DNA from 3 places in the Streptomyces sp. NPDC012935 genome. Region 1 is predicted to be linked to each of the others. Evidence: riboswitches for the same ligand, from Rfam matches in the RefSeq annotation. Region 1 holds a riboswitch; each other region holds the start of a gene.
The links. A riboswitch is a leader RNA that binds a small molecule or an ion and turns the genes downstream of it on or off. The one in region 1 is predicted to bind thiamine pyrophosphate.

Region 2: another riboswitch for thiamine pyrophosphate. It lies ahead of ACFY5C_RS19675 (thiamine ABC transporter substrate binding subunit); the one in region 1 lies ahead of thiC (phosphomethylpyrimidine synthase ThiC).
Region 3: another riboswitch for thiamine pyrophosphate. It lies ahead of thiO (glycine oxidase ThiO); the one in region 1 lies ahead of thiC (phosphomethylpyrimidine synthase ThiC).

What each region holds. Positions count from the first base shown of each region.
Region 1 covers NZ_JBIBBC010000002.1:197,219-204,675, forward strand. Annotated here, with positions in the region: gene ACFY5C_RS06230 (LacI family DNA-binding transcriptional regulator) at 1-709, shown strand, start outside; gene ACFY5C_RS06235 (metallophosphoesterase) at 1,017-2,093, shown strand; gene ACFY5C_RS06240 (hypothetical protein) at 2,286-3,155, shown strand; gene thiC (phosphomethylpyrimidine synthase ThiC) at 3,336-5,120, opposite strand; TPP riboswitch at 5,113-5,302, opposite strand; gene ACFY5C_RS06250 (YibE/F family protein) at 5,374-7,203, shown strand.
Region 2 covers NZ_JBIBBC010000007.1:258,453-265,909, forward strand. Annotated here, with positions in the region: gene ACFY5C_RS19660 (hypothetical protein) at 1,065-2,552, opposite strand; gene ACFY5C_RS19665 (hypothetical protein) at 2,955-3,203, shown strand; gene rlmN (23S rRNA (adenine(2503)-C(2))-methyltransferase RlmN) at 3,329-4,435, shown strand; TPP riboswitch at 4,481-4,586, shown strand; gene ACFY5C_RS19675 (thiamine ABC transporter substrate binding subunit) at 4,699-5,772, shown strand; gene ACFY5C_RS19680 (ABC transporter permease) at 5,748-7,436, shown strand; gene ACFY5C_RS19685 (ABC transporter ATP-binding protein) at 7,437-7,457, shown strand, end outside.
Region 3 covers NZ_JBIBBC010000005.1:426,828-434,284, reverse strand. Annotated here, with positions in the region: gene pknB (Stk1 family PASTA domain-containing Ser/Thr kinase) at 1-190, opposite strand, end outside; gene ACFY5C_RS16155 (thiazole synthase) at 322-1,116, opposite strand; gene thiS (sulfur carrier protein ThiS) at 1,120-1,332, opposite strand; gene thiO (glycine oxidase ThiO) at 1,329-2,495, opposite strand; TPP riboswitch at 2,493-2,604, opposite strand; gene ACFY5C_RS16140 (hypothetical protein) at 2,657-3,031, shown strand; gene ACFY5C_RS16135 (NAD(P)/FAD-dependent oxidoreductase) at 3,064-4,293, shown strand; gene ACFY5C_RS16130 (Rv2175c family DNA-binding protein) at 4,370-4,735, shown strand; gene thiE (thiamine phosphate synthase) at 5,243-5,905, shown strand; gene metF (methylenetetrahydrofolate reductase [NAD(P)H]) at 6,049-6,972, shown strand; gene ACFY5C_RS16115 (hypothetical protein) at 7,030-7,457, shown strand, end outside.

The DNA of each region.
Region 1 (7,457 bases):
GAACGTCGCCCTCGACGGCACCGTCGTCATCGACCCGTCCGACCAGGACCCGGTCGTCAGCGAACTGGTCAGACAGGGACTGCCGGTCGTCTCCGACGGCCGCCCGGCCGGCTCGCTCCCGGTCACAGCCTGGGTCGACAACGACCACGAGGCTGCCGTACTCGGCATCCTCGACCACCTGGCCGACGCGGGCGCCCGCCGGATCGGGCTGCTGACGGGCACGACGACGGACACATACACCCATCTGTCGACCACCGCCTATCTGCGCTGGTGCGAGCGGGTCGGCCAGGACCCGGTGTACGAGGCCTATCCGGCGCACGACCCGTGCGCGGGCGCCGTCGCAGCCGACCGGCTGCTCGCCCGGCCCGACCGGCCCGACGCGGTCTACGGACTGTTCGACCCGAACGGCACCGACCTGCTCGCCGCCGCCCGCCGCTACGGCCTGCGCGTACCGGACGACCTGCTTCTGGTGTGCTGCAGCGAGTCCACGGTGTACGCCAACACCGAGCCGCCGATCACCACGCTCTCCCTGAAGCCCCGCCGTATCGGCACGGCCGTGGTCCAGCTCCTCATCGACGCCATCGAGGGGGTCGAGTCGGACCAGCCGGTCGAGCAGGTGATACCGACCGAACTGATCGTGCGTACCTCGTCCCAGCGACGCCCGCCGCGTACGACCGTCAGCCCGCCCCGGTCGCCCGAGGGCCGGTAGCAACCGGGCGAAGACCTGCCGCAGGAGCCGAACGAGGAGCGGCAGAGGCAGGTCGAAGGGCCGAAGCAGTGGGGCGAGGGGCTTCAGGAGCAGTTCGAGGGGCGTCAGTGACGCGGCGATCGAGCTGCCGAAGCCCGGGCCAATCGGGGCGAAAGCGGCAGTGAACAGGAGTCCTGCTCCGATTCACCACCCCTGGGTCATCACATGGCGCGATCGGCATTCCTATGATGGGCCCACGACACCCACGGGCCGCTGCGACCAGGCAGTCCGATGCGGTGCAGCTGCGGCGCGATGGTGGAGGGGTCTGATGACTCAGGGGGCCGGTCAGGGACCCGAGATGGAGCGGACGGCGACGTTGCGCGACTTCCGGGTGCCCGCTTACGTGCACGAGACCGGTCCGTACGTCCACAGCATGCACACGGGCGACGTCGCCCCGCCCCTCGACGAGACGTATCCGGAGGGGTACACGCCCACGCAGCGCGACCTGCCCGTGATCAACCGCGGCGACACGGTCCAGGTGCACGTCGACCCCGCCGCCATGCCGGTCCCGGACTCGACGGCAGGTGCCGGCCCGCTGTTCGTGGTCGGCGATGTGCACGGCTATCTCGACGAGCTGATGTCCGCACTCCAGGAGCAGGGCCTCATCGACTCGGCGGGGAACTGGTCCGCGGGCACCGCCCGGCTGTGGTTCCTCGGTGACTTCACCGACCGCGGCCCGGACGGCATCGGCGTCATCGACCTCGTGATGCGGCTGTCCGCGGAGGCCGCAGCGGCCGGCGGCTACTGCAAGGCCCTGATGGGCAACCACGAGCTGCTGCTCATCGGCGCCAAGCGATTCGGTGACACTCCCGTCAACTCCGGCGCGGGCACCGCCACCTTCCAGGCGGCCTGGCTGCTCAACGGCGGCCAGAAGACCGACATGGACCGTCTCCAGGACCACCATCTGCAGTGGATGTCGCGCCTGGACGCCATGGAAGAGGTCGACGGGCATCTGCTCGTCCACTCGGACACCACCGCCTATCTCGACTACGGCGACTCGATCGAGGCGGTCAACGACACCGTCCGCGAGACGCTCACACGCAATGACGCCGACGAAGTCTGGGATCTCTTCCGAAAGTTCACCAGGCGCTTCTCCTTCCGCGACGAGGGCGGCGCCGACCATGTGCGTTCCCTGCTCGATACGTACGGCGGCACCCGTGTCGTTCACGGCCACAGCCCCATTCCTTACCTGACGGGCGAGGTCGGCTCCGAGGACGGCGAGGACAACACCGGGCCTTTGGTCGAGGGGCCGCACGTCTACGCCGACGGTCTCGCCATCGCGATGGACGGCGGCGTGACCATGGCCGGAAAGCTGCTGGTCCAGCAACTTCCCCTGGATATCTGACCGTTCACGGGGCAGGTGTCGCCCATGGCGGGGTGACGGAAGAGGGCGCAGGCCAGGGCCCAATTTTGGCAAACCCCCTGTCACCGTGTGCCGTGACCGCTCTACCATCGGCTTATCCGTAGCAGGCTCCCCTCCGTTTCTGCCCGACGGCTCGTTGGCATGCGAGCCCCAAGCCCTACGGAGCATCGGGGGATGCACATGAACAGCGTTCCGCAGCACCTGCTGAGCGAGGACCGCCAGGAATACGAGCGGATCCTCGATGAGGCGCTGCGCTCCGCACCACACCGCCCGGAACTGGCCGCTGTCGGTCAGCGGCTCAACCCCGAACAGCTGCGCACGATGGCGCTCAACGCCACCGCTCTGATCACGGCGGCCGCGGCGACCGAGTACCAGCACTACGTGAAGGTCCGCGAGGAACTGCGCCAACCGGCGCCGTCCACCCCGTCCTCCACCCGCGAGTCCGGCTCCTCCGAGTCGGGCTCGGGCGCGATGGGGCTCGCCACGACCATGGGAGAAGTCGCCGAGACAGCCGGCCCGGGCGTCATAGCCGTGCTCGCCGTCCTGGCACCCGTCCTCGCCGGCACCGCCGCGGCGATCTTCCTGCTCGTCGGCTACATCCTCAAGATGTTCGACCCCGAGCCGGCGTTCGCCCAGACGATGCTCACCACCGGTTGGGTGTTCGGCGCCGTGGCAGCGGCCGCCATCCTGGTCGCCGCCGTCGGTCTCCTGCTCACCGCCCTGCGCAACCGTCCTGCGTTCGACGGCGGGCCGTACGGCGAACTGAGCGAGGAAGTCACCCGGGCCAGGGAAGCCTGGCGCGAGGCCCTGCTGGAGCGCGGCGTCCTGCCCTTCCTGCGGGAGGCACTCGCCGACCCCGGCACGGCAGCGGCCCTGGACCGCACGCCACCGTCGACACCGGCCGGCCGCATCCCGAACCTCGGCTACGACCGCCCGGGTTTCAGCAGCCCGGACGACGGCGCCTCCCGAGGCTCGCGGCCGAGCTTCAGCAGCCCGGACTACACGAGCCCGGACTTCGGAGGCCCGGAACACCAGCCGGAGTAGCGCCTCGGCTTGCGCCCCCGCCGCAGGAGAGCCCCGTCCGGGGCCCCCTCCTTCACGACGGAACCCCGGGGAGACCTCCTCGGGGAGGCGCAAGCCGAACAGCTGGGCAGCAGCAACGCCGGCCCACGACGGCAGCACGCCGGACACCGGGGCATCGCGCCCAGGGTCAGGACGTCGACGTCAGTCCGCGAGCGGCAGGTACACCCGGTTACCCGCCGCGGCGAACTCCTTCGACTTCTGAGCCATGCCCTCCTCGATCTCCTCCTTCGACCCGCCGTGTGCGCGGCGGATGTCCTGGGAGATCTTCATCGAGCAGAACTTCGGCCCGCACATGGAGCAGAAGTGAGCCGTCTTGGCGGGCTCGGCCGGGAGGGTCTCGTCGTGGAACTCCCGTGCCGTGTCCGGGTCGAGTGCCAGGTTGAACTGGTCCTCCCACCGGAACTCGAAGCGGGCGTCGGACAGCGCGTCGTCCCACTCCTGCGCACCGGGGTGCCCCTTGGCGAGATCGGCCGCATGGGCGGCGATCTTGTACGTGATGACGCCGGTCTTGACGTCGTCACGGTTGGGCAGGCCCAGGTGCTCCTTGGGCGTGACGTAGCAGAGCATCGCCGTGCCCCACCAGGCGATCATCGCGGCACCGATGCCGGAGGTGATGTGGTCGTACGCGGGCGCGACGTCGGTGGTCAGCGGGCCGAGCGTATAGAACGGAGCTTCATCGCAGATCTCCTGCTGAAGGTCGATGTTCTCCTTGATCTTGTGCATCGGGACGTGACCCGGGCCCTCGATCATGGTCTGTACGTTGAAACGCTTGGCGATCGTGTTGAGTTCCCCGAGCGTCCTCAACTCCGCGAACTGCGCCTCGTCGTTGGCGTCCGCGATCGAGCCGGGCCGCAGGCCGTCGCCCAGCGAGTACGTGACGTCGTAGGCGGCGAGGATCTCGCAGAGCTCCTCGAAGTTCTCGTAGAGGAACGACTCCTTGTGGTGCGCCAGGCACCACGCCGCCATGATCGAGCCGCCGCGCGAGACGATGCCGGTCTTGCGGTTGGCCGTCAGCGGTACGAACGGCAGCCGCACGCCCGCGTGGACGGTCATGTAGTCCACGCCCTGCTCGGCCTGTTCGATGACCGTGTCCTTGTAGATCTCCCAGGTCAGCTCCTCGGCCCGGCCGTCGACCTTCTCCAGAGCCTGGTAGAGCGGCACCGTGCCGATGGGGACGGGGGAGTTGCGCAGCACCCACTCACGGGTGGTGTGGATGTTGCGGCCGGTCGACAGGTCCATGACCGTGTCGGCGCCCCAGCGGGTCGCCCAGGTCATCTTCTCGACCTCCTCCTCGATGGAGGAGGTGACCGCGGAGTTGCCGATGTTGGCGTTGACCTTCACCAGGAACCGCTTACCGATGATCATCGGCTCGATCTCCGGGTGGTTCACGTTCGCGGGCAGCACTGCCCGGCCCGCGGCGATCTCCTCGCGGACCACTTCGGGAGAAACGTTCTCCCGGATGGCCACGAACTCCATCTCGGGAGTGACCTCGCCGCGGCGTGCGTAGGCGAGCTGGGTGACCGCCTCGCCGTCACGGCCGCGGCGGGGCTGACGCGGCCGTCCGGGAAAGACCGCGTCGAGGTTGCGCAGGCCGCCGCGCGGCGAGGTGTGCTTGATGCCGTCGTCCTCGGGACGGACGGGGCGGCCGGCGTACTCCGCGGTGTCGCCGCGGGCGATGATCCAGTTCTCCCGCAGCGGGGGCAGCCCCCTGCGGACGTCGGTGTCGGCGAGCGGATCGGTGTACGGGCCCGAGGTGTCGTACAGCGTGACCGACTGCCCGTTGGTGAGGTGCACCTGGCGGACCGGCACCCGCAGATCGGGGCGTGAACCCTCGACATACGCCTTGTGCCAGCCGATGGACTTCCCGGCCTCCTCGGACTTCTCGTCCTGAACGGAGGCAGGCGTGCGCGCGTCCTTGATGGTCATGAGACCTACTCCCTACGCCGGCATTACCCGGTAACAGGTTCGGCGGTCGACGCAGCCGTATCCGTCTGCCGACGTTTCGTGTGAAACATCACTCGCGATGAGTGATGTTTCATGTGAAACATCGCTGGGACGGAGGTCAGCGCCCTCTCAGCCCGGTGCTCCGAGCTCCCGCGTGTACAAAGGTGGCACCACGCTAGCGTCAATTCGGGCGCGGTGAACAGGGGGCCCCAATCGTTCTTGCGATGATCGGGCGGTGACCACGACGCATGAACCTCCGTACCCACCGCCCGAGCCGCCCCACGGCTCCGGCTCAGGAAGCGGCCCCGGAATCGGCCCCGAGCGGGGCAACGGCCGTACTGACGGCCGGGGTTCGGGGATGCCCGGAGGGAGATACGGCGGTGCTTACGGCCGTGGTCCCGGAGGCGGGAACCAGGACGATCATGCGACTGGGGACGGGGGCTGGCACGAGCACGGCCCCAGATCCGGTGGGCCGCAGAACCACGGCAGCGGGGTCGGCGGTGGCCAGGGGCACAGGCCCGGCCCCGGCGGTCCTCACGAGCGCGGTCCCGAACCCGGCGGCCCACCCGGGCCGGCTCCCGGCCCGGGTGGCGGGCACGGTCACGGCTCCGGGGGCGGTCACGGGCCTGGGTCCGGGGGCGGCCACGGGTCCGGGGGCGGTCACGGGCACGGTCCTGGGTCCGGGGGTCGGCGTGGCGGCGATGACGGGGACGAGAACGGGCACGGGCACTCGCACAGTCATTCCCACGGTCCGGCTGCTCCCGTCTCCAGGCATCTACGCAAGGTCATCGCGGCGGTCCTGATTCCGTTCGCCGCGGCGGTGATGGTGGGGCTCGCGGTGCTGTGGCCGGGCGGTGCCCCGCCGCACGAGCGCACCGGTGTCGGCTTCGACCGGCAGACACAGCAGGCCACGGTCACCAAGGTGGTCGAAGTGAGCTGCAAGGAAGTGGGGGCCTCGGGGGTGCCCCCGACCGGCGACACCTCCACCGCCGAGGGTTCCTCCGCGGTGCAGCAGGAGAGCGGCACCTGCAAGAAGGCGACGATCCGCGTCGACAGCGGCAAGGACAAGGGCCGTACGTTCACGGAGATCGTGCAGCCCGACCAGTCACGACAGTTGCACGAGGGCCAGGAGGTCGTGGTCGCCTACGAGCCCTCCGCACCCAAGGACCTGCAGTACTCGGTCACCGACGTGAACCGGCGCGTCCCCCTGGCCGTGCTCGCCGGCATCTTCGCCATCGCCGTCGTGGTCGTCGGGCGGTTGCGGGGCCTCATGGCACTGATCTCGCTGGCCATCAGCTTCGCGGTGCTCAACTTCTTCATCCTGCCCGCGATCCTCCAGGGCTCGAACCCGCTGGTCGTCGCGGTGGTCGGGTCGAGCGCCATCATGCTGATCGCCCTCTACCTGTGCCACGGCCTGTCGGCCCGTACGTCGGTGGCGGTGCTCGGCACGCTGATCTCGCTGTTGCTGATCGGCATCCTCGGCTCGGTGTTCATCGACTGGGCCGCGCTCACCGGCAACACCGACGACAACACCGGCCTGATCCACGGGCTGTATCCGTCGATCGACATGAGCGGTCTGCTGCTGGCCGGCATCATCATCGGTTCGCTCGGTGTCCTCGACGACGTGACGGTCACCCAGACGTCCGCGGTCTGGGAGCTTCACGAGGCCAACCCGACGATGGGATGGCGCGGGTTGTACCGGGCGGGTATCCGTATCGGCCGCGACCACATCGCGTCCGTCGTCAACACCCTTGTCCTCGCGTACGCGGGTGCCGCGCTGCCCTTGCTGCTGCTCTTCTCGATCGCGCAGAGCGGCGTGGGGACGGTTGCCAACAGTGAGCTGGTGGCGGAAGAGATCGTGCGCACACTGGTGGGCTCCATCGGCCTGGTCGCGTCGGTGCCCGTCACCACGGCCCTCGCGGCCCTGGTGGTCTCGGCCGACCGGCCGGAGAAGGGAGCCGTGCCGGCAGGTACCCAGCCGGTCCCGGCAGGCGGTGTGCCGACCTCGACGGGCGCGCAGCCGGCTCCGGGGCGCGGCGGGCGTGGGCGTCGGCGGAAGCGGTGACGTCGGCGGAAGGGGTAACGGTAGGGAAGGGCTGAGGACGGGGAAAGGCGGGGACGCCGGGAAGGGGTGAGGACGGGGACGCCGGGAAGGCGGGGACGGTGGGGAAGGGCGGGGACGCCGGCACAGGACGTGGCAGATCTGGTTCGCCGACCGCGCGCGTCCCGTGTACCGAACCCGAACCCGAACCCGAACCGAACCCTCGCCCTCGCCCTCGCGCCTACGGCCGCACAGGTCCGGCGTCATGGGGAGCGTGC
Region 2 (7,457 bases), on a different contig from region 1:
GCACCGAGCACCGGCTCGCCGCTGGCCCGTTCGCTCTGTCCCGGGGCAGGTCGGCCGAGATCTCCCCAGCAACAGCGTAGGCTCCAACGGGGGCGAAGTAGGCTGCCCGCTTGTCAAGACCGCCTCAGCTCCTGACACCATCAGCTGACACCAACAAGCGCGAACCGCGACGGATAACGCCGGACCTTCACGACCAATCATTAGCCAGGCACAAGGCGACGACGGGGACGATCGAGCCCTTGTGATCGACCTGATAAGGATGAGCTCAGATCTCAAAAACTGGGCCTCGTATGGGCGCCGTCCGTCCTCACTGTGGGCCGGCGCCCGTTGCCTTGACTCGGTCATTGAGACTCAGCCGACCTTGTCGGTGACCAGCAAGACCGCTAACTGGAGCGGCGGACAGTGAATCAGTCCTGCCGATGTGCCGATGGCGGCGGCGCTCCATAGCCGTTCCGCATCCGTTCGCGTGTTGCGTACAGCCGAGCAAGCTCCGAACGCGCCGACCTCTCCATCCGAAGCGTCCGATCAAGGTCTTCACGTGCTTCGCGTAGACGTACGACCGTACGTGCCGTGTTCCTCATGGCGAGAAGTTCACTAAGTCTCGTAAGGAGATGCGCACGGTCCGTTAGCCCCCTCGTCCAGCCCTCATGTCGGCCTTACAAACGCCGCCTGTGTCAGATTGTCCACAGTGGCGCCAGAGCGGCGCCCCAAGGCCGCGCCTCACGAGCCTCGTGAGCACGCACGCATCTGGCGGGTCGTGGGAGCTGCGAACACGGCAGAGAGCCATACGTGCCCCTTGCGTGCCCGATCAAGGGGTAAGCAATGGGGAAGGACGGGGAGCACGGGATTGCCTCCCAAGAACGCGCAAGCCAGCGTTGTGCCAAGTCGGGCGGCATCTGCATACGCGATCTTCCAAATTGGTGCTCTCGGGGCCGCGTAACGGCGCCTGACGCGCCCATTGAGACTCCACTGACCCCTCGTTAAGACAATGCCTCCCAGAACGGCAGCAAGGTCCTCTGAAGGTCACTTACAGTAGCTCTGGGGCAGTACCAGTAATTTCAACCTCAGACCCCGGAACGACTCAGTAATGCCTTAATGGGCATCTCGGAATAGGTGAAAACTACCCCAGCGCCATATCGGGCCGACTCCCTTTCCATTTCCTCTTGCGCTCCCTTCTTGGCAAAGTCTTTATCGTATGCAACTTGAGTCTTCTTCTTGGGGTTGAATGATGAAATGAAGTCATTATTGCCAAATTCTGGATTCCAAAAGGCTGTCACATATCTTGGCCTGCGCGTCACATTGATCATGTTGTTATTGTGTCGCACGCGGCCGCGGTAGGCAACGTACTCTCCGTACTCTCTGCATTCGCTTGGAGGGCAGTAGTAAGAACCCTCGTATTCCTTCCATGACAATCGAGGGGAAGAGAATTCTTCATCAATTTTCCCTCGATCCTTTCTTATTGTGACGATAGTGAGGCGGGCTTCCAGTGTATCGAACTTGGAATCCTTGGGCAGCCTTACTACAGTCTCGTGTGCGTATTCTTCTCCGACTTCAAACCAACCGCCGGGTCCATAGAAGTGCCCTGAGCTTACTACCGTCTCCTCGTTGTTTCGGATGTACCGCTCGGCTTCTGCGACATAACCAGGAATCTTCTCTGTTTCGGTTTTCCATCGCTTCAACCCTTCGCCGCTATCGGCGTATGAGACCGACGACCCGGCTACGGTGTAGTCATCGTTGATGACGTAGACGGCAATACCGCCACTGTTTTTTACGTATAGCCTTAGAGGAATATGGACATACTTGGAATCGGGGCTTTCTTGCGGCTTCCCAAATTCAGCCTTAAGTAGGAGGTGGACTGGCGCTGCGGTGGGTTGATACATGGTCGAATAGGCCAGGCTTACGGCCGTAAGGAGTGCAGTGGCAATCACCCCGACGGCAATCCTGTTTGGGTGCTGAACTCCCTCCCAAGGCTTTTCTCGGATAAGCAAACAAAGGGCCCAAAGTGACCAAACCCAAAGCGAAATAAACACCAATACGAAGGTGATATATTCTCTCTCCTCGAACCACATGAACAGGAGGAGGCTACTGGTCCCTAGTGCGATCAATGCTCCGATCAGGACATTTACTCCAGATAGCTTCGACTGACGCCTACCCCAATAGTCAAAGATTGCAAGTGTCGCCGCACCCTGCAGCATGCCCGCCAGGATGAATATGGCGCCGACAATTCGTTGTGCGAAAGTCAGTCCGTCGAAGGCATCTGGCCAGCCGATAAACAGGTGCAAAATGAAAGATCCGAGCATTCCCGCGACCATGAATGTAATAATTACGCGCCTTCTCTGCGGGTGGTCGGGCCATGTCTTGCTGTCGCCTCCGCGCCAGTATATTGATGACGGATCTTCCAAATCTATCGTTTCTGAGTAACCGAGGCGGCGGAGGATCTTTTGCATTTCACGAAATGACCAGGCTTTGCCGACCGTCTCGCCGTCGACGATGATCTTGCGAAGGCCGCGGCAATCAGGTGGTTCCACAGTCACCCATGGTTGAATGCCCATAAGGGTAAAACTGCAGCCTCAGTCGGCAATGTGCACGAGAAACTACTCCGTTCAGGTTCCAGTCCAAAGCCGTTGGGCCCCGCGGCCAACAAACGCCGGACAGGCATGCACCAGCGACCCTTCCGGCCATTGCATCAGTCGAGGGGGTAGCCGGAGTGGGCGTGACCGAACTCCTTGAGCGGTGGTCACACGTCAGCCCCGCCGACGCCAATGACGGCAACAACAGTGGACGGCAGCGGCACTCAACAGCCTGGCGTGGTGCTGGTCTAACGATTGGACCGGGCTGCCAGGGCGTGCCCGCGTCTTTTGAGCGCTTGCTGCGTCATGATCTAGCGATGGACGTGTACGCGTGGGTCCGCGGGCCCTGAAGTGCCGGCTGCGGAGGCGGTGTGGGCGGGCTGCGTGGCGACTGTCGCGGCCCTGTCTGGGAGCAAGATCACCGGAGAGGTCATCGGTCGCGAGTCTTTCGGGGTCTTCATACGTATAGACGGTGTGCCGAACGCCGTAGCGCTGGCGGAGATCACGTCGATGCCCCTGGGGATGGAGCTTCCGGCTCTCGGGGCCTTGGTCAGCAGTGAGGTCTACTGGCAGGGCGACCGCAACCACCAGGTCAGGGTTCGGTTCGACGAGTGGCAGGGAGCCGACGGGTGATCGAACCTGGGCCGTCTGTGGGCCGTCCGAGGGCGCTCAGCAGTGACCGGTGACGGCTGCTAACGACAGTCGTAGCCAGCGGCAGCCCCAGGTCACCCAAGTGGATCTGCGACACTGGGAGAGTTATGCCTGCACCCGGAGAACTCACTTTCGTCGCCCCCCGCGGAGCCAAGAAGCCGCCGCGGCACCTTGCCGACCTCACGCCTGCTGAGCGCAAGGACGTCGTCGCTGCGATCGGCGAGAAGCCGTTTCGTGCCAAGCAGCTCTCGCAGCACTACTTCGCGCGGTATGCGCACGAGCCGGAGCAGTGGACCGACATCCCGGCCGGGGCGCGGGCCAAGCTGCGGGAGGAGCTGTTCCCGGAACTGATGACGGTCGTGCGGCATCTGTCGACCGACCAGGGCACCACGCGCAAGACGCTGTGGCGGCTGTTCGACGGGACGCTCGTCGAGTCGGTGCTGATGCGGTACCCGGACCGGGTGACCATGTGCATCAGCTCCCAGGCGGGGTGCGGGATGAACTGCCCGTTCTGTGCCACGGGGCAGGCGGGGCTGGACCGGAATCTGTCGACCGCCGAGATCGTGCATCAGATCGTGGACGGGATGCGGGCGCTGAGGGACGGTGACGTGCCCGGTGGGCCCGCTCGGCTGTCCAACATCGTCTTCATGGGCATGGGTGAGCCGCTCGCCAACTACAACCGGGTCGTGGGCTCCATCCGGCGGCTGACCGATCCGGAGCCGGACGGGCTCGGGCTGTCCCAGCGCGGGATCACCGTCTCGACCGTCGGTCTCGTCCCGGCCATCCACCGGTTCGCCGACGAGGGCTTCAAGTGCCGGCTCGCGATCTCGCTGCACGCGCCCGACGACGAGCTGCGCGACACCCTCGTCCCCGTGAACACGCGGTGGAAGGTGCGCGAGGTGCTCGACGCCGGATTCGGGTACTCCGCCAAGTCGGGCCGCCGGCTGTCCATCGAGTACGCGCTCATCCGCGACATCAACGACCAGGCCTGGCGGGGTGACCGGCTCGGGCGGCTGCTCAAGGGCAAGCCGGTGCATGTGAACCTGATCCCGCTGAACCCGACTCCGGGCTCCAAGTGGACCGCGTCCCGCCCCGAGGACGAGAAGGCGTTCGTCGAGGCCATCGCCGCGCATGGTGTGCCGGTGACGGTTCGGGACACTCGTGGTCAGGAGATCGACGGGGCGTGCGGGCAGCTCGCCGCGACCGAACGGTAGTCTGACCGCCGTAGGTACATTTTCATATGGCGTAAATACATCTTCATATTCCGACAGGGGAGCGCCACAGCGCTGAGAGTGCGGCATCGGCCGCAGACCCTCCGAACCTGGCCCAGGTCATTCTGGGTAGGGAGATCGGTCACCACTCGAGCTGTTGCGCCCTGCCCGGAGCCTTCCCAAGGGTTCCGGGCAGGGCCGCGTCTCTTCCTGGTCACCCCCAGGAGGAATTAGTGAGCATCACCAAGAAGTCCACGGTGAAGACCATGGCCCTGGCCGTCGGGCTGGGCCTCGTCGCCCTGCCCGCGCTGTCCGCGTGCGGGTCGTCCGACGCCGGAAGCGGCAACGGCAGCGGCGGGTCCAAGACCGTCACGCTCGTCAGCCACGACTCGTGGGCCGTCTCGAAGAGCGTCCTCGCCGCCTTCGAGAAGCAGTCCGGCTACAAGGTCAGGGTCCTGGAGGACGGCGACGCGGGGCAGGCCGTCAACAAGGCCGTCCTCACCAAGGACAACCCGCAGGGCGACGTCTTCTTCGGCGTCGACAACACCCTGCTCTCGCGGGCGCTCGACAACGGGCTGTTCCAGTCGTACGAGCCGAAGGGCGCGGACAAGATCAAGGCCGAGTACCTGGCCGACCAGGACAAGCACCGGGTCACCCCGGTCGACACCGGCGACATCTGCGTCAACTACGACAAGGCGTACTTCAGCAAGCACAAGCTGACCCCGCCCAGCTCGTTCGACGATCTGATCAAGCCCGAGTACAAGGACCTCCTCGTCACCGAGAACGCCTCCGCCTCCTCGCCCGGCCTCGGCTTCTTGCTCGGCACCGCCGCCAAGTACGGCGACGACGGCTGGCAGGACTACTGGAAGAAGCTGAAGGCCAACGGCGTCAAGGTCGTCGACGGCTGGGAGCAGGCCTACAACGAGGAGTTCTCCGGCTCGGCCGGCGGTAAGAAGGCCAAGGCCGACCGTCCGCTCGTCGTGTCGTACGCCTCGTCCCCGCCCGCCGAGGTGATCTACGCCGATCCGAAGCCGGCGACCGCGCCGACGGGTGTCGCGAGCGGCACCTGCTTCCGGCAGGTCGAGTACGCGGGTCTGCTCAGCAACGCCCAGAACACCGAGGGCGGCAAGGCGCTCCTCGACTTCCTGCTCACCAGGACGTTCCAGGAGGACATGCCGCTCAACATGTTCGTCTACCCCGTGGTCGAGGGCGCCCAGGTGCCGCAGGAGTTCTCGAAGTACGGCCCGCAGGCCGAGAATCCAGAGACCCTGGACCCGGCGAAGGTCGCCGACAACCGTGACGACTGGGTCAAGTCGTGGACCTCGCTCGTACTGAAGTAGCCCCCCGCAAGGGCGCCTTCCGAAGGGGACGCGCGCGGAGCGCGGCGGTGCGGTTCGGCCTCATCGCCGTGCCCGTCGCGTTCTTCGCGGTCTTCTTCGCCCTTCCCGTCGCCGCGATCGTCGCGCGCGGCCTGAAGGTCGACGGGGTCTGGCAGTTCGGGCGCCTCCTGGACGTGCTCGGGCAGTCCGACGTCCGGCACGTCCTGTGGTTCACCACGTGGCAGGCGCTCGCCTCCACCGCCCTGACCCTGCTGATCGCGCTGCCGGGCGCCTACGTCTTCGCCCGCTTCGACTTCCCCGGCAAGCAGATCCTGCGGGCCGTGGTGACCGTCCCGTTCGTGCTGCCGACGGTCGTCGTCGGTACGGCGTTCCTCGCGCTCGTCGGCCGCGGCGGACTCCTGGACGAGCTGTGGGGCGTGCGGCTCGACACCACCGTGTGGGCCATCCTGCTCGCGCATGTCTTCTTCAACTACGCCGTCGTCGTACGGACGGTCGGCGGGCTGTGGGCGCAGCTCGACCCGCGGCAGGAGGAGGCCGCACGGATGCTGGGGGCGTCACGTCTCACTGCCTGGCGGACCGTCACCCTCCCTGCGCTCGGGCCCGCCGTGGCCGCCGCCGCGCTGATGGTCTTCCTGTTCACCTTCACCTCCTTCGGCGTGGTGCAGATCCTCGGCGGTCCGACGTTCTCGACGCTCGAAGTCGAGATCTACCGCCAGACATCCGAGATCTTCGACCTGTCCACGGCGGCCGTCCTGACGATCGTCCAGTTCCTCGCCGTCGGCGCGATCCTCGCCGTGCACGCCTGGACGGTACGGCGGCGGGAGAGCGCCCTGCGCCTGGTGGACGCGTCGGTGACCGCGCGGCGGCCGCGCGGGGCGGGGCAGTGGTCGCTGCTGGCCGGTGTCCTGGTCGTCGTCGCCGTACTCCTGGTGCTGCCGCTCGCCGTGCTGGTGCAGCGCTCGCTGGACGCGCCCGACTTCGGCTACTACCGGGCGCTGACCAGTGCCGACGGCGGCGTCTTCCTCGTCCCGCCCATCGAGGCGATCGGCAATTCCCTGCAGTACGCCGTCGTGGCCACCGCCATCGCCGTGCTGATCGGTGGTCTGGCCGCGGCCGCGCTGACCCGACGGGACGCGGGCCGGTTCGTTCGGGGCTTCGACGCACTGCTGATGCTGCCGCTCGGGGTGTCCGCGGTGACGGTCGGCTTCGGGTTCCTGATCGCCTTGGACGAGCCGCCGCTGGACCTCAGAAGTACGTGGATCCTCGTCCCGCTCGCGCAGGCGCTGGTCGGCGTGCCCTTCGTCGTGCGGACCATGCTGCCCGTGCTGCGCGCCGTGGACCAGCGGCTGCGCGAGGCGGCTTCGGTGCTGGGGGCGTCACCGTGGCGGGTCTGGCGTGAGGTGGACCTGCCGATGGTGCGAAGGGCGCTGCTGATCGCGGCCGGGTTCGCGTTCGCGGTGTCGCTGGGGGAGTTCGGGGCGACCGTGTTCATCGCGCGGCCCGACAACCCGACGCTGCCGGTGGCCGTGGCGAAGCTGCTCGGGCGGGCCGGTGATCTCAACTACGGGCAGGCGATGGCCCTTTCGACGATTCTGATGATCGTGTGCGCGGTGGCGCTGCTGGTGCTGGAGCGGCTGCGCACCGACCGGACCGGGGAGTTCTAGATGCTGCTGAGCCTTGCGGAC
Region 3 (7,457 bases), on a different contig from region 1:
TGAACCGGTCGACGAACACCCCGTCGACCGCCAGGGCGGGATGCATCACCTTGAGCGCGAGCACACGGTCGAGGCGGGTGTCCACGGCCCGGTAGACCGTGGCCATCCCGCCGACCGCGATCCTCGCGTCCACGCGATACCGGCCGTCGAGCACCTGCCCGACCAGAGGGTCTTGAAGGGTCGTATCCACGCAGGTGAGTGTACGAGCCGACACTGACACGGCTCCCGCCTCGGCCAGGATCGGGGCGGGACTGAAGCTGACCTGTGACGGACGCCTCATTGGCCGAAGACTTTCCATCGAACGTGCGTTCAGGACTGCTTTCAGAACGCGGGCCGCTCCGGGTCCAGCCTCGCCAGGCCCTCGACGGGCGACGATGCCTCCGCGAAGTGCCGCATCGGAATCCTCCCCGCCCGGTGGGCCAGCCTCCCGGCCTCCACCGCATGACGCATCGCGTCGGCCATCAGCACCGGCTCCTGCGCCCGCGTCACCGCTGAGGCGAGCATCACACCCGCGCACCCCAGTTCCATCGCGAGCGCCGCGTCCGACGCCGTACCTGCTCCCGCGTCCAGGATCACCGGCACGCGCGCGTGCTCAGTGATCAGCTGGAAGTTGTGCGGATTGCGGATGCCGAGCCCGGAACCGATCGGCGACCCCAGCGGCATGATCGCCGCACAGCCGGCATCCTCCAGCTTCCGCGCCAGCACGGGGTCGTCGTTGGTGTACGGCAGCACCGTGAACCCGTCGTCCACCAGCGTCTCCGCCGCGTCCAGCAACTCGATCGGGTCCGGCAGCAGCGTCCGCTCGTCGGCGATGACCTCCAGCTTGATCAGATCCGTACCGAGGGCCTCGCGCGCGAGGCGGGCCGTCAGCACGGCCTCTCCCGCTGTGAAGCACCCCGCCGTGTTCGGCAGCACCCGGATTCCGAGCTTCTCCAGCACCGACAGCACCGAGCCGTGCACCGACGCGTTCACCCGCCGCATCGCGACCGTCGTCAGCTCCGTCCCGGACGCCACCAGCGCCCGCTCCAGCACGTCGAGGCTGGGCGCCCCGCCGGTGCCCATGATCAGGCGGGACGTGAAGGACGTACCCCCGATGACAAAGGGATCGTCGGCCATGGTTCAGCCTCCTTGGACGGCGGTCAGGACTTCGACGCGGTCCCCCTCGGAGAGGGACGTCGACGGCCACTGCGTGCGCGGGACGACGGTTTCGTTGAGGGCGGCGGCCACTCCGGAGGGCGCCGCGGTGAGGGACTTCACGAGCGCGTCGAGAGCCGTGCCCGGCTCGATCTGCCGACGCTCGCCGTTGACCGAGATGGTGACCGGGAGGCTCATACGGGCTGCTCCGTGAGTGCGGCGGCGCCGAAGCGCCTGGGGGTGAAGGCGCGGGCCTCGTCCGGGAGCTCACCGGTGGTCAGGACGTGTGCCATGGCGTCGCCGGTGACCGGCGTGAGCAGCACGCCGTTGCGGTAGTGCCCGGTGGCCATCGACAGCCCCTCCAGCTCGGTAGGGCCGAGCAGCGGAGCGTTGTCGGGGGAGGCGGGGCGCAGGCCGGCCCGCGTCTCGGTGAGCGGCAGCTCGGTGATGCCCGGCACCAGCTCGTGCGCGTCACGCAGCAGCTCGTAGACCCCGCCCGCGGTCACCGTGGTGTCCCAGCCCAGCTCCTCGCTCGTCGCCCCGACGACCAGCTCCCCGCTCTGGCGCGGCACCAGATACACCTGGCTGCCCCGCACCACGGCCCGCACGGTCCGGCTCAGGAACGGCGCGTACCGCTTCGGCACGGTCAGCCGCAGCACCTGCCCCTTCACGGGGCGTACGGGCGGCAGTACGGCGTCCGGAACCCCGGGCAGACGCCCGCTGAGGCTGCCGGCCGCGAGGACGACCTGGTCCGCGCGCAGCTCGGTGCCGTCCGCCGTGGTGACCCCTGCGGCCCGGTCCCGTACGACGTCGAAGCGCTCGGCCCAGGCCCGGTGGAAGACCACTCCGGCCCGCTCGCACGCGACCACCAGCGCCCCGGACAGCCGCCGCGGGTCGATCTGGTGGTCGCCGTCCACCCGCAGCCCGCCGCGCACACCCGGCGCGAGCATCGGCTCCAGGCGCCGGCACTCCCGCCCGGACAGCCACTCGGAGTCCAGCCCGGACCGGCGTTGCAGGGCGTGCAGGTCGCGCAGATGGGCACGGTCGTCCGCGTCCATCGCGACGGCGAGCGTGCCGCACCGGCGGTAGCCGAGGTCATGTCCGGTCAGGTCGGACAGCTCGGCCACGAAGTCCGGGTAACGGCCGGCCGAGGCGAGGTTCAGACCGAGCAGGGTCTGCTCGCCGTAATGCAGTTCTGTGACGGCGGCCAGCATCCCGGCCGCCACCTGGGCGGCGCCGCCACCAGGATCGGGGTCCACGACTGCCGTCGTGAGCCCGCGCCCAGCGGCCCGCCACGCCGTGACCAGGCCGATGATGCCGCCCCCGATGACGAGGACGTCTGTGGTTCGCGTACGCGACATGGGCGTCCAGCCCCTCCCTTCGCCGGCATGACCCGGATCAGGTTCGTACGGTCGGAGGCCGCCAGCCTCCCTCTCAGCCCGGTGCGTCCGGGCTCCCGCGAGTGCTCTACGTTGGCCACCCTAGCCCGCCGCCGTAAGTCTCAGTAAGGGAGCCCGTGCCCATGGCCCGCTCGCTCGACGGTCTCGTTTTCGCCCCTGTCGCGGACCAGGCCCCCGGTCAGGTGGGTACGCGCACCCGGTTCACGTACCACGAGAAGGACGGCGGGATCTGGGCCGAATACGCAGGTGGCGACATCGCGCGCGGCCATCTCGTGGGCACCAGGGAAGGCGACCGGCTGGACTTCCGGTACGTGCAGCTCAAGAGGGACGGAACGACGTCGTCGGGGCACTGTGTGTCGACGGTGATCGAGCTTCCCGACGGGCGGGTGCGGCTGGAGGAGACCTGGGAATGGGAGTCGCAGTCGGGCAGCGGGACCAGCGTGGTGGAGCAGCTTCCGGCCGAGGTTGTGCAGCAGGTCACTGAGCACGCCCCCTGACTGACAAATAGTCAGTTGTCTATGGTGATCAGGTGAGCGAGCAGACGCAGCAACGGGGCACGTCAGCGGCACGCCGTGTGGTCGTCGCCGGCGCCGGCATGGCCGGCGTGCAGACGGCGGTCGCCCTGCGGGAACAGGGTTTCACCGGCACCGTCACACTGATCGGCGCCGAGCCCCACCAGCCCTACGACAGGCCGCCTCTGTCCAAGGCCGTGCTGCTCGGCAAGGCCGAGGGCTCCGCCTTCGACGTCGACTTCGAGGCGCTCGGTGTCGAACTCCAGCTGGGGCGCGAGGTGCTGGGCGTGCGCCCCGCCGAGCACGTACTGGACACCGAGGCCGGGCCCGTCCCGTACGACGTCCTCGTCCTCGCCACCGGAGCCGAACCGATCCGGCTGCCGGGAGCGGAGGGTGTGCCCGGAGTGCATCTGCTGCGCACCCTGGACGATGCCGAGCGGCTGCGGCCCGTGCTGGCCCGGCAGCACGACATCGTGGTCGTCGGGGCGGGCTGGATCGGCGCGGAGTTCACCACGGCGGCCCGCGAGGCGGGCTGCGCGGTGACGGTCGTGGAGGCCGCCGACCGGCCGCTCGCGGGTGCGCTGCCCGCGGAAGTGGCCGCGCCCATGACCTCCTGGTACGAGGACAGCGGGACGGCGCTGCGTACGCACGCGCGCGTGGAGCGCGTCGAGCCCGGCGAGGTGATCCTCGACGACGGCTCGCGGGTGGCCGCCGGCGCGGTCGTGGTGGGCATCGGGGCGCGGCCCGCCACGGCCTGGCTGGCCGACTCCGGCATCGAGCTCGGGGTGCAGGGCGATGTCGTGGCCGACGAGCGCCTGCGCACGTCCGTACCGGACGTCTACGCGGTCGGCGACTGCGCCTCCTTCCCGTCGGGACGGTACGGCGAGCGCCTCCTGGTCCACCACTGGGACAACGCTCTCCAGGGCCCGCGCACGGTCGCCGCGAACATCCTCGGCGAGAGCTCCGCGATCTACGACCCCGTGCCGTACTTCTGGTCCGAGCAGTTCGGCCGCTTCGTCCAGTACGCCGGCCATCACGCCGCCGCCGACACGCTGCTGTGGCGCGGCGACCCGTCGGGCCCGGCCTGGACGGTCTGCTGGCTGCGGGGTGACCGGCTCGTCGCCCTGCTGGCGGTGGGCCGACCCAGGGACCTGGCGCAGGGCCGACGGCTGATCGAGGCGGGCACGCCGGTGAACGCGGAGCTGCTGCGGGATCCGGGGCGGCCGATGAAGGCGGCGGTGGCGTAGCACGTCACCCCAACAGGTCCTCCCAGGTGGACCGGCCTGGCTTCCGACTGTCAGTGGCAGATGGCAGGCTTGTTCCGTGACCGAGATTGACGCAAAAACCGATGCTCTCGTCCCCGCCTGGCTCACCCTCCCCGACATCGCCGAAATGCTCGGCGTCGAGGTGACCCGCGTCCGGCAGCTGGTCAAGGACGGCCAGCTCATCGCCGTACGCCGTGGTGAGAACCGCGCGCTACACGTCCCCGCCGCCTTCATCGACGAGGACAAGGTCGTCAAGGGTCTGTCCGGGACCCTGACGCTCCTGCGGGACGACGGCTTCACGGACGAAGAGATGCTGGAGTGGCTCTTCACCCCCGACGACAGCCTGCCCGGCACCCCCGCGCAAGCCCTCAGCGAGAATCGCGGCACGGAGGTGAAGCGCCGCGCCCAGGCGCTCGCCGTCTGAGTCCGAACCCACCGATCCGAACATCGTCGGGCGCACCGGCCGGGGCCGCCCCATAGGCCACGGCCGCGGCCGGTCGCGGCCCGGGGCCGGGAGCGGGATGCGCGTGGCGCACGGTGACAAGTGGCGTGCAATGGCGTGGGGCGGCGGGGAGAACCCGCCGCTTCCCGTTCCGGACCGTGGGCCGGCTCGTAGGCCACCGGGGCGACGGCGTCTCCGCGAGCGCGGGGGACTCGGCCGTCCGGGCCGACACGGGGCGGCCGACATGGGCCGGCGGCCCCTGCCGCCGGCCGGCGGGTGCCGCACTGAGGCCGAAGCCTTCGCCGAAGGGCGCCGTCCCAAGGCTCGGGACCGGGCCTCGCCCGCAGTCGCGGCTGGGTACCGTGCCACCGCGCCCCGGCCCACCACACCCCACCGCTCCGCGACGTCGCGCTCCGCTCCGGCTACCGTGCCACCGTCCGCCACCGCCCGACTTCACCCGTCCGGCAACCCGACCACAGGGGGCACCGTATGTCCGACACCGACACCGCAGGCACCGCCCGCGCCCAGCTCGCCGACGCCCGGCTCTACCTCTGCACCGGCGCCCGCAAACAGCAGGGCGACCTCGCGGAGTTCCTGGACGCCGTGCTGGCGGGGGGCGTCGACATCGTGCAGTTGCGGGACAAGGGCATGGAGGCGGCCGAGGAGCTGGAGCATCTGAAGGTCTTCGCCGACGCCTGCGCCCGGCACGGCAAGCTGCTCGCGGTCAACGACCGTGCCGACGTGGCCCACGCCGCCGGCGCCGACGTCCTGCACCTCGGCCAGGGCGACCTCCCCGTAGCCGCGGGCCGCGCGATCCTCGGCAGTGAGGTCCTCATCGGCCGCTCCACGCACTCCGAGTCCGAGGCCTCCGCGGCCGCCGTCCAGGAGGGCGTCGACTACTTCTGCACGGGTCCGTGCTGGCCCACCCCCACCAAGCCCGGCCGCCACGCGCCGGGTCTCGACCTGGTCCGCCACACGGCCGCTCTCGGCACCGACCGCCCCTGGTTCGCCATCGGCGGCATCGACCTCGCCAACCTCGACCAGGTGCTGGAGGCGGGCGCCGGCCGCGTCGTCGTCGTACGGGCGATCACGGAGGCGGACGACCCGGGCGCGGCGGCGGCGGAATTCGCCAAGCGGCTGCGGCAGGGATAGTCCCCGGGCAGTCCCCCGCCTCCGCACCGCTGGACGCCCCGGATTTCCTGACGTTTGTCCAAGGCGTGGACAACAACCCGGCAAATCGGGCAAATGTCCGGCGTCCGGTTGGGGGACCGGGGCCCCCTGACTAACCTGCGAGTATGGCCCTCGGCACCGCATCCATCAGGTCGGACCACGCTCGTACCGTGCGCGAGATGCTCGCGACCGGAAAGACGACGTATTCCTTCGAGTTCTACGCACCCAAGACCCCGAAGGGCGAGCGGAACCTGTGGAACGCGCTGCGCCGGGTCGAGGCCGTAGGACCCGACTTCGTCTCCGTGACCTACGGCGCGGGCGGTTCCACCCGTGCGGGCACGGTCAAGGCGACCGAGGCGATCGCCTCGGACACCACCCTCACCCCGATCGCCCACCTCACCGCCGTCGACCACTCGGTGGCCGACCTGCGTAACATCATCGGGCAGTACGCCGACGCCGGGATCCGCAACATGCTCGCGCTGCGCGGCGACCCGCCCGGCGACCCGCTGGGCGAGTGGGTGCCGCACCCCCGGGGTCTGGCCTACGCCGCCGAACTCGTCGAACTGATCAAGGCGTCCGGCGACTTCTGCGTCGGCGTCGCGGCCTTCCCCGCGATGCACCCGCGCTCCGCCGACTGGGACGCGGACGTCCGTCACTTCGTCGACAAGTGCCGGGCCGGCGCGGACTACGCGATCACGCAGATGTTCTTCGAACCGGAGGATTACCTGCGCTTGCGCGACCGAGTGGCTGCCGCGGGCTGCGACACCCCGATCATCCCGGAGATCATGCCGATCGCCAGCGTAAAGACGCTGGAGCGCATCCCCTCCCTCACCAACGCGGCCTTCCCGGCCGCCTTGAAAGAGCGGATCCTCACAGCCAAGGACGATCCCGCGGCTGTACGCTCCATTGGCATCGAGTTCGCGACGGAGTTCTGCGCGCGGCTGCTCGCCGAAGGAGTGCCCGGTCTGCACTTCATCACGCTCAACAACTCCACAGCTACCTTGGAAATCTACGAAAGCCTGGGCCTGCACCACCCACCGCAGGCCTAGACCGGTCGTCCTGATATACGTCACACTGCGTAGGCGGCCACTGGGAGAGGGGCGTACATGGGCTGGACGGTCCTCTACATCGCGTTCGGCGTCGTCGCGCTGTGGCTGCTTGGCGAGGTGCTGCTGCAGTACAAGGCGCGGCTGCGCTGGCGGCTGCTCGCCTTCGTCGGGTTCCTCGGCGTCGTGGTCGGCGTGCTGATTCCTTCCGTCATCGTCATCGGTCTGGGAGCGGCGGCGTTCGCTGTCGGCCAGACCTACGTCACGCTGTCGTTCCGCCGAGGCTTCTCGGCCGGCTGGGCGGTCTCCGCGCCGGCCCTGGGCCCGCTGGCAGCCGCCAAGCGCCGCCGCGACGAGCCCGACCGCCAGGAACCCACCCTTGAGGTCTCCGACCTTGAGGCGGCCGAGGGCGGCTACGCGGGCAACGACGCCAAGTACGGCCAGGACAGTGTCGGTTACGGCCACGACGACTACGACCGCGACGACGT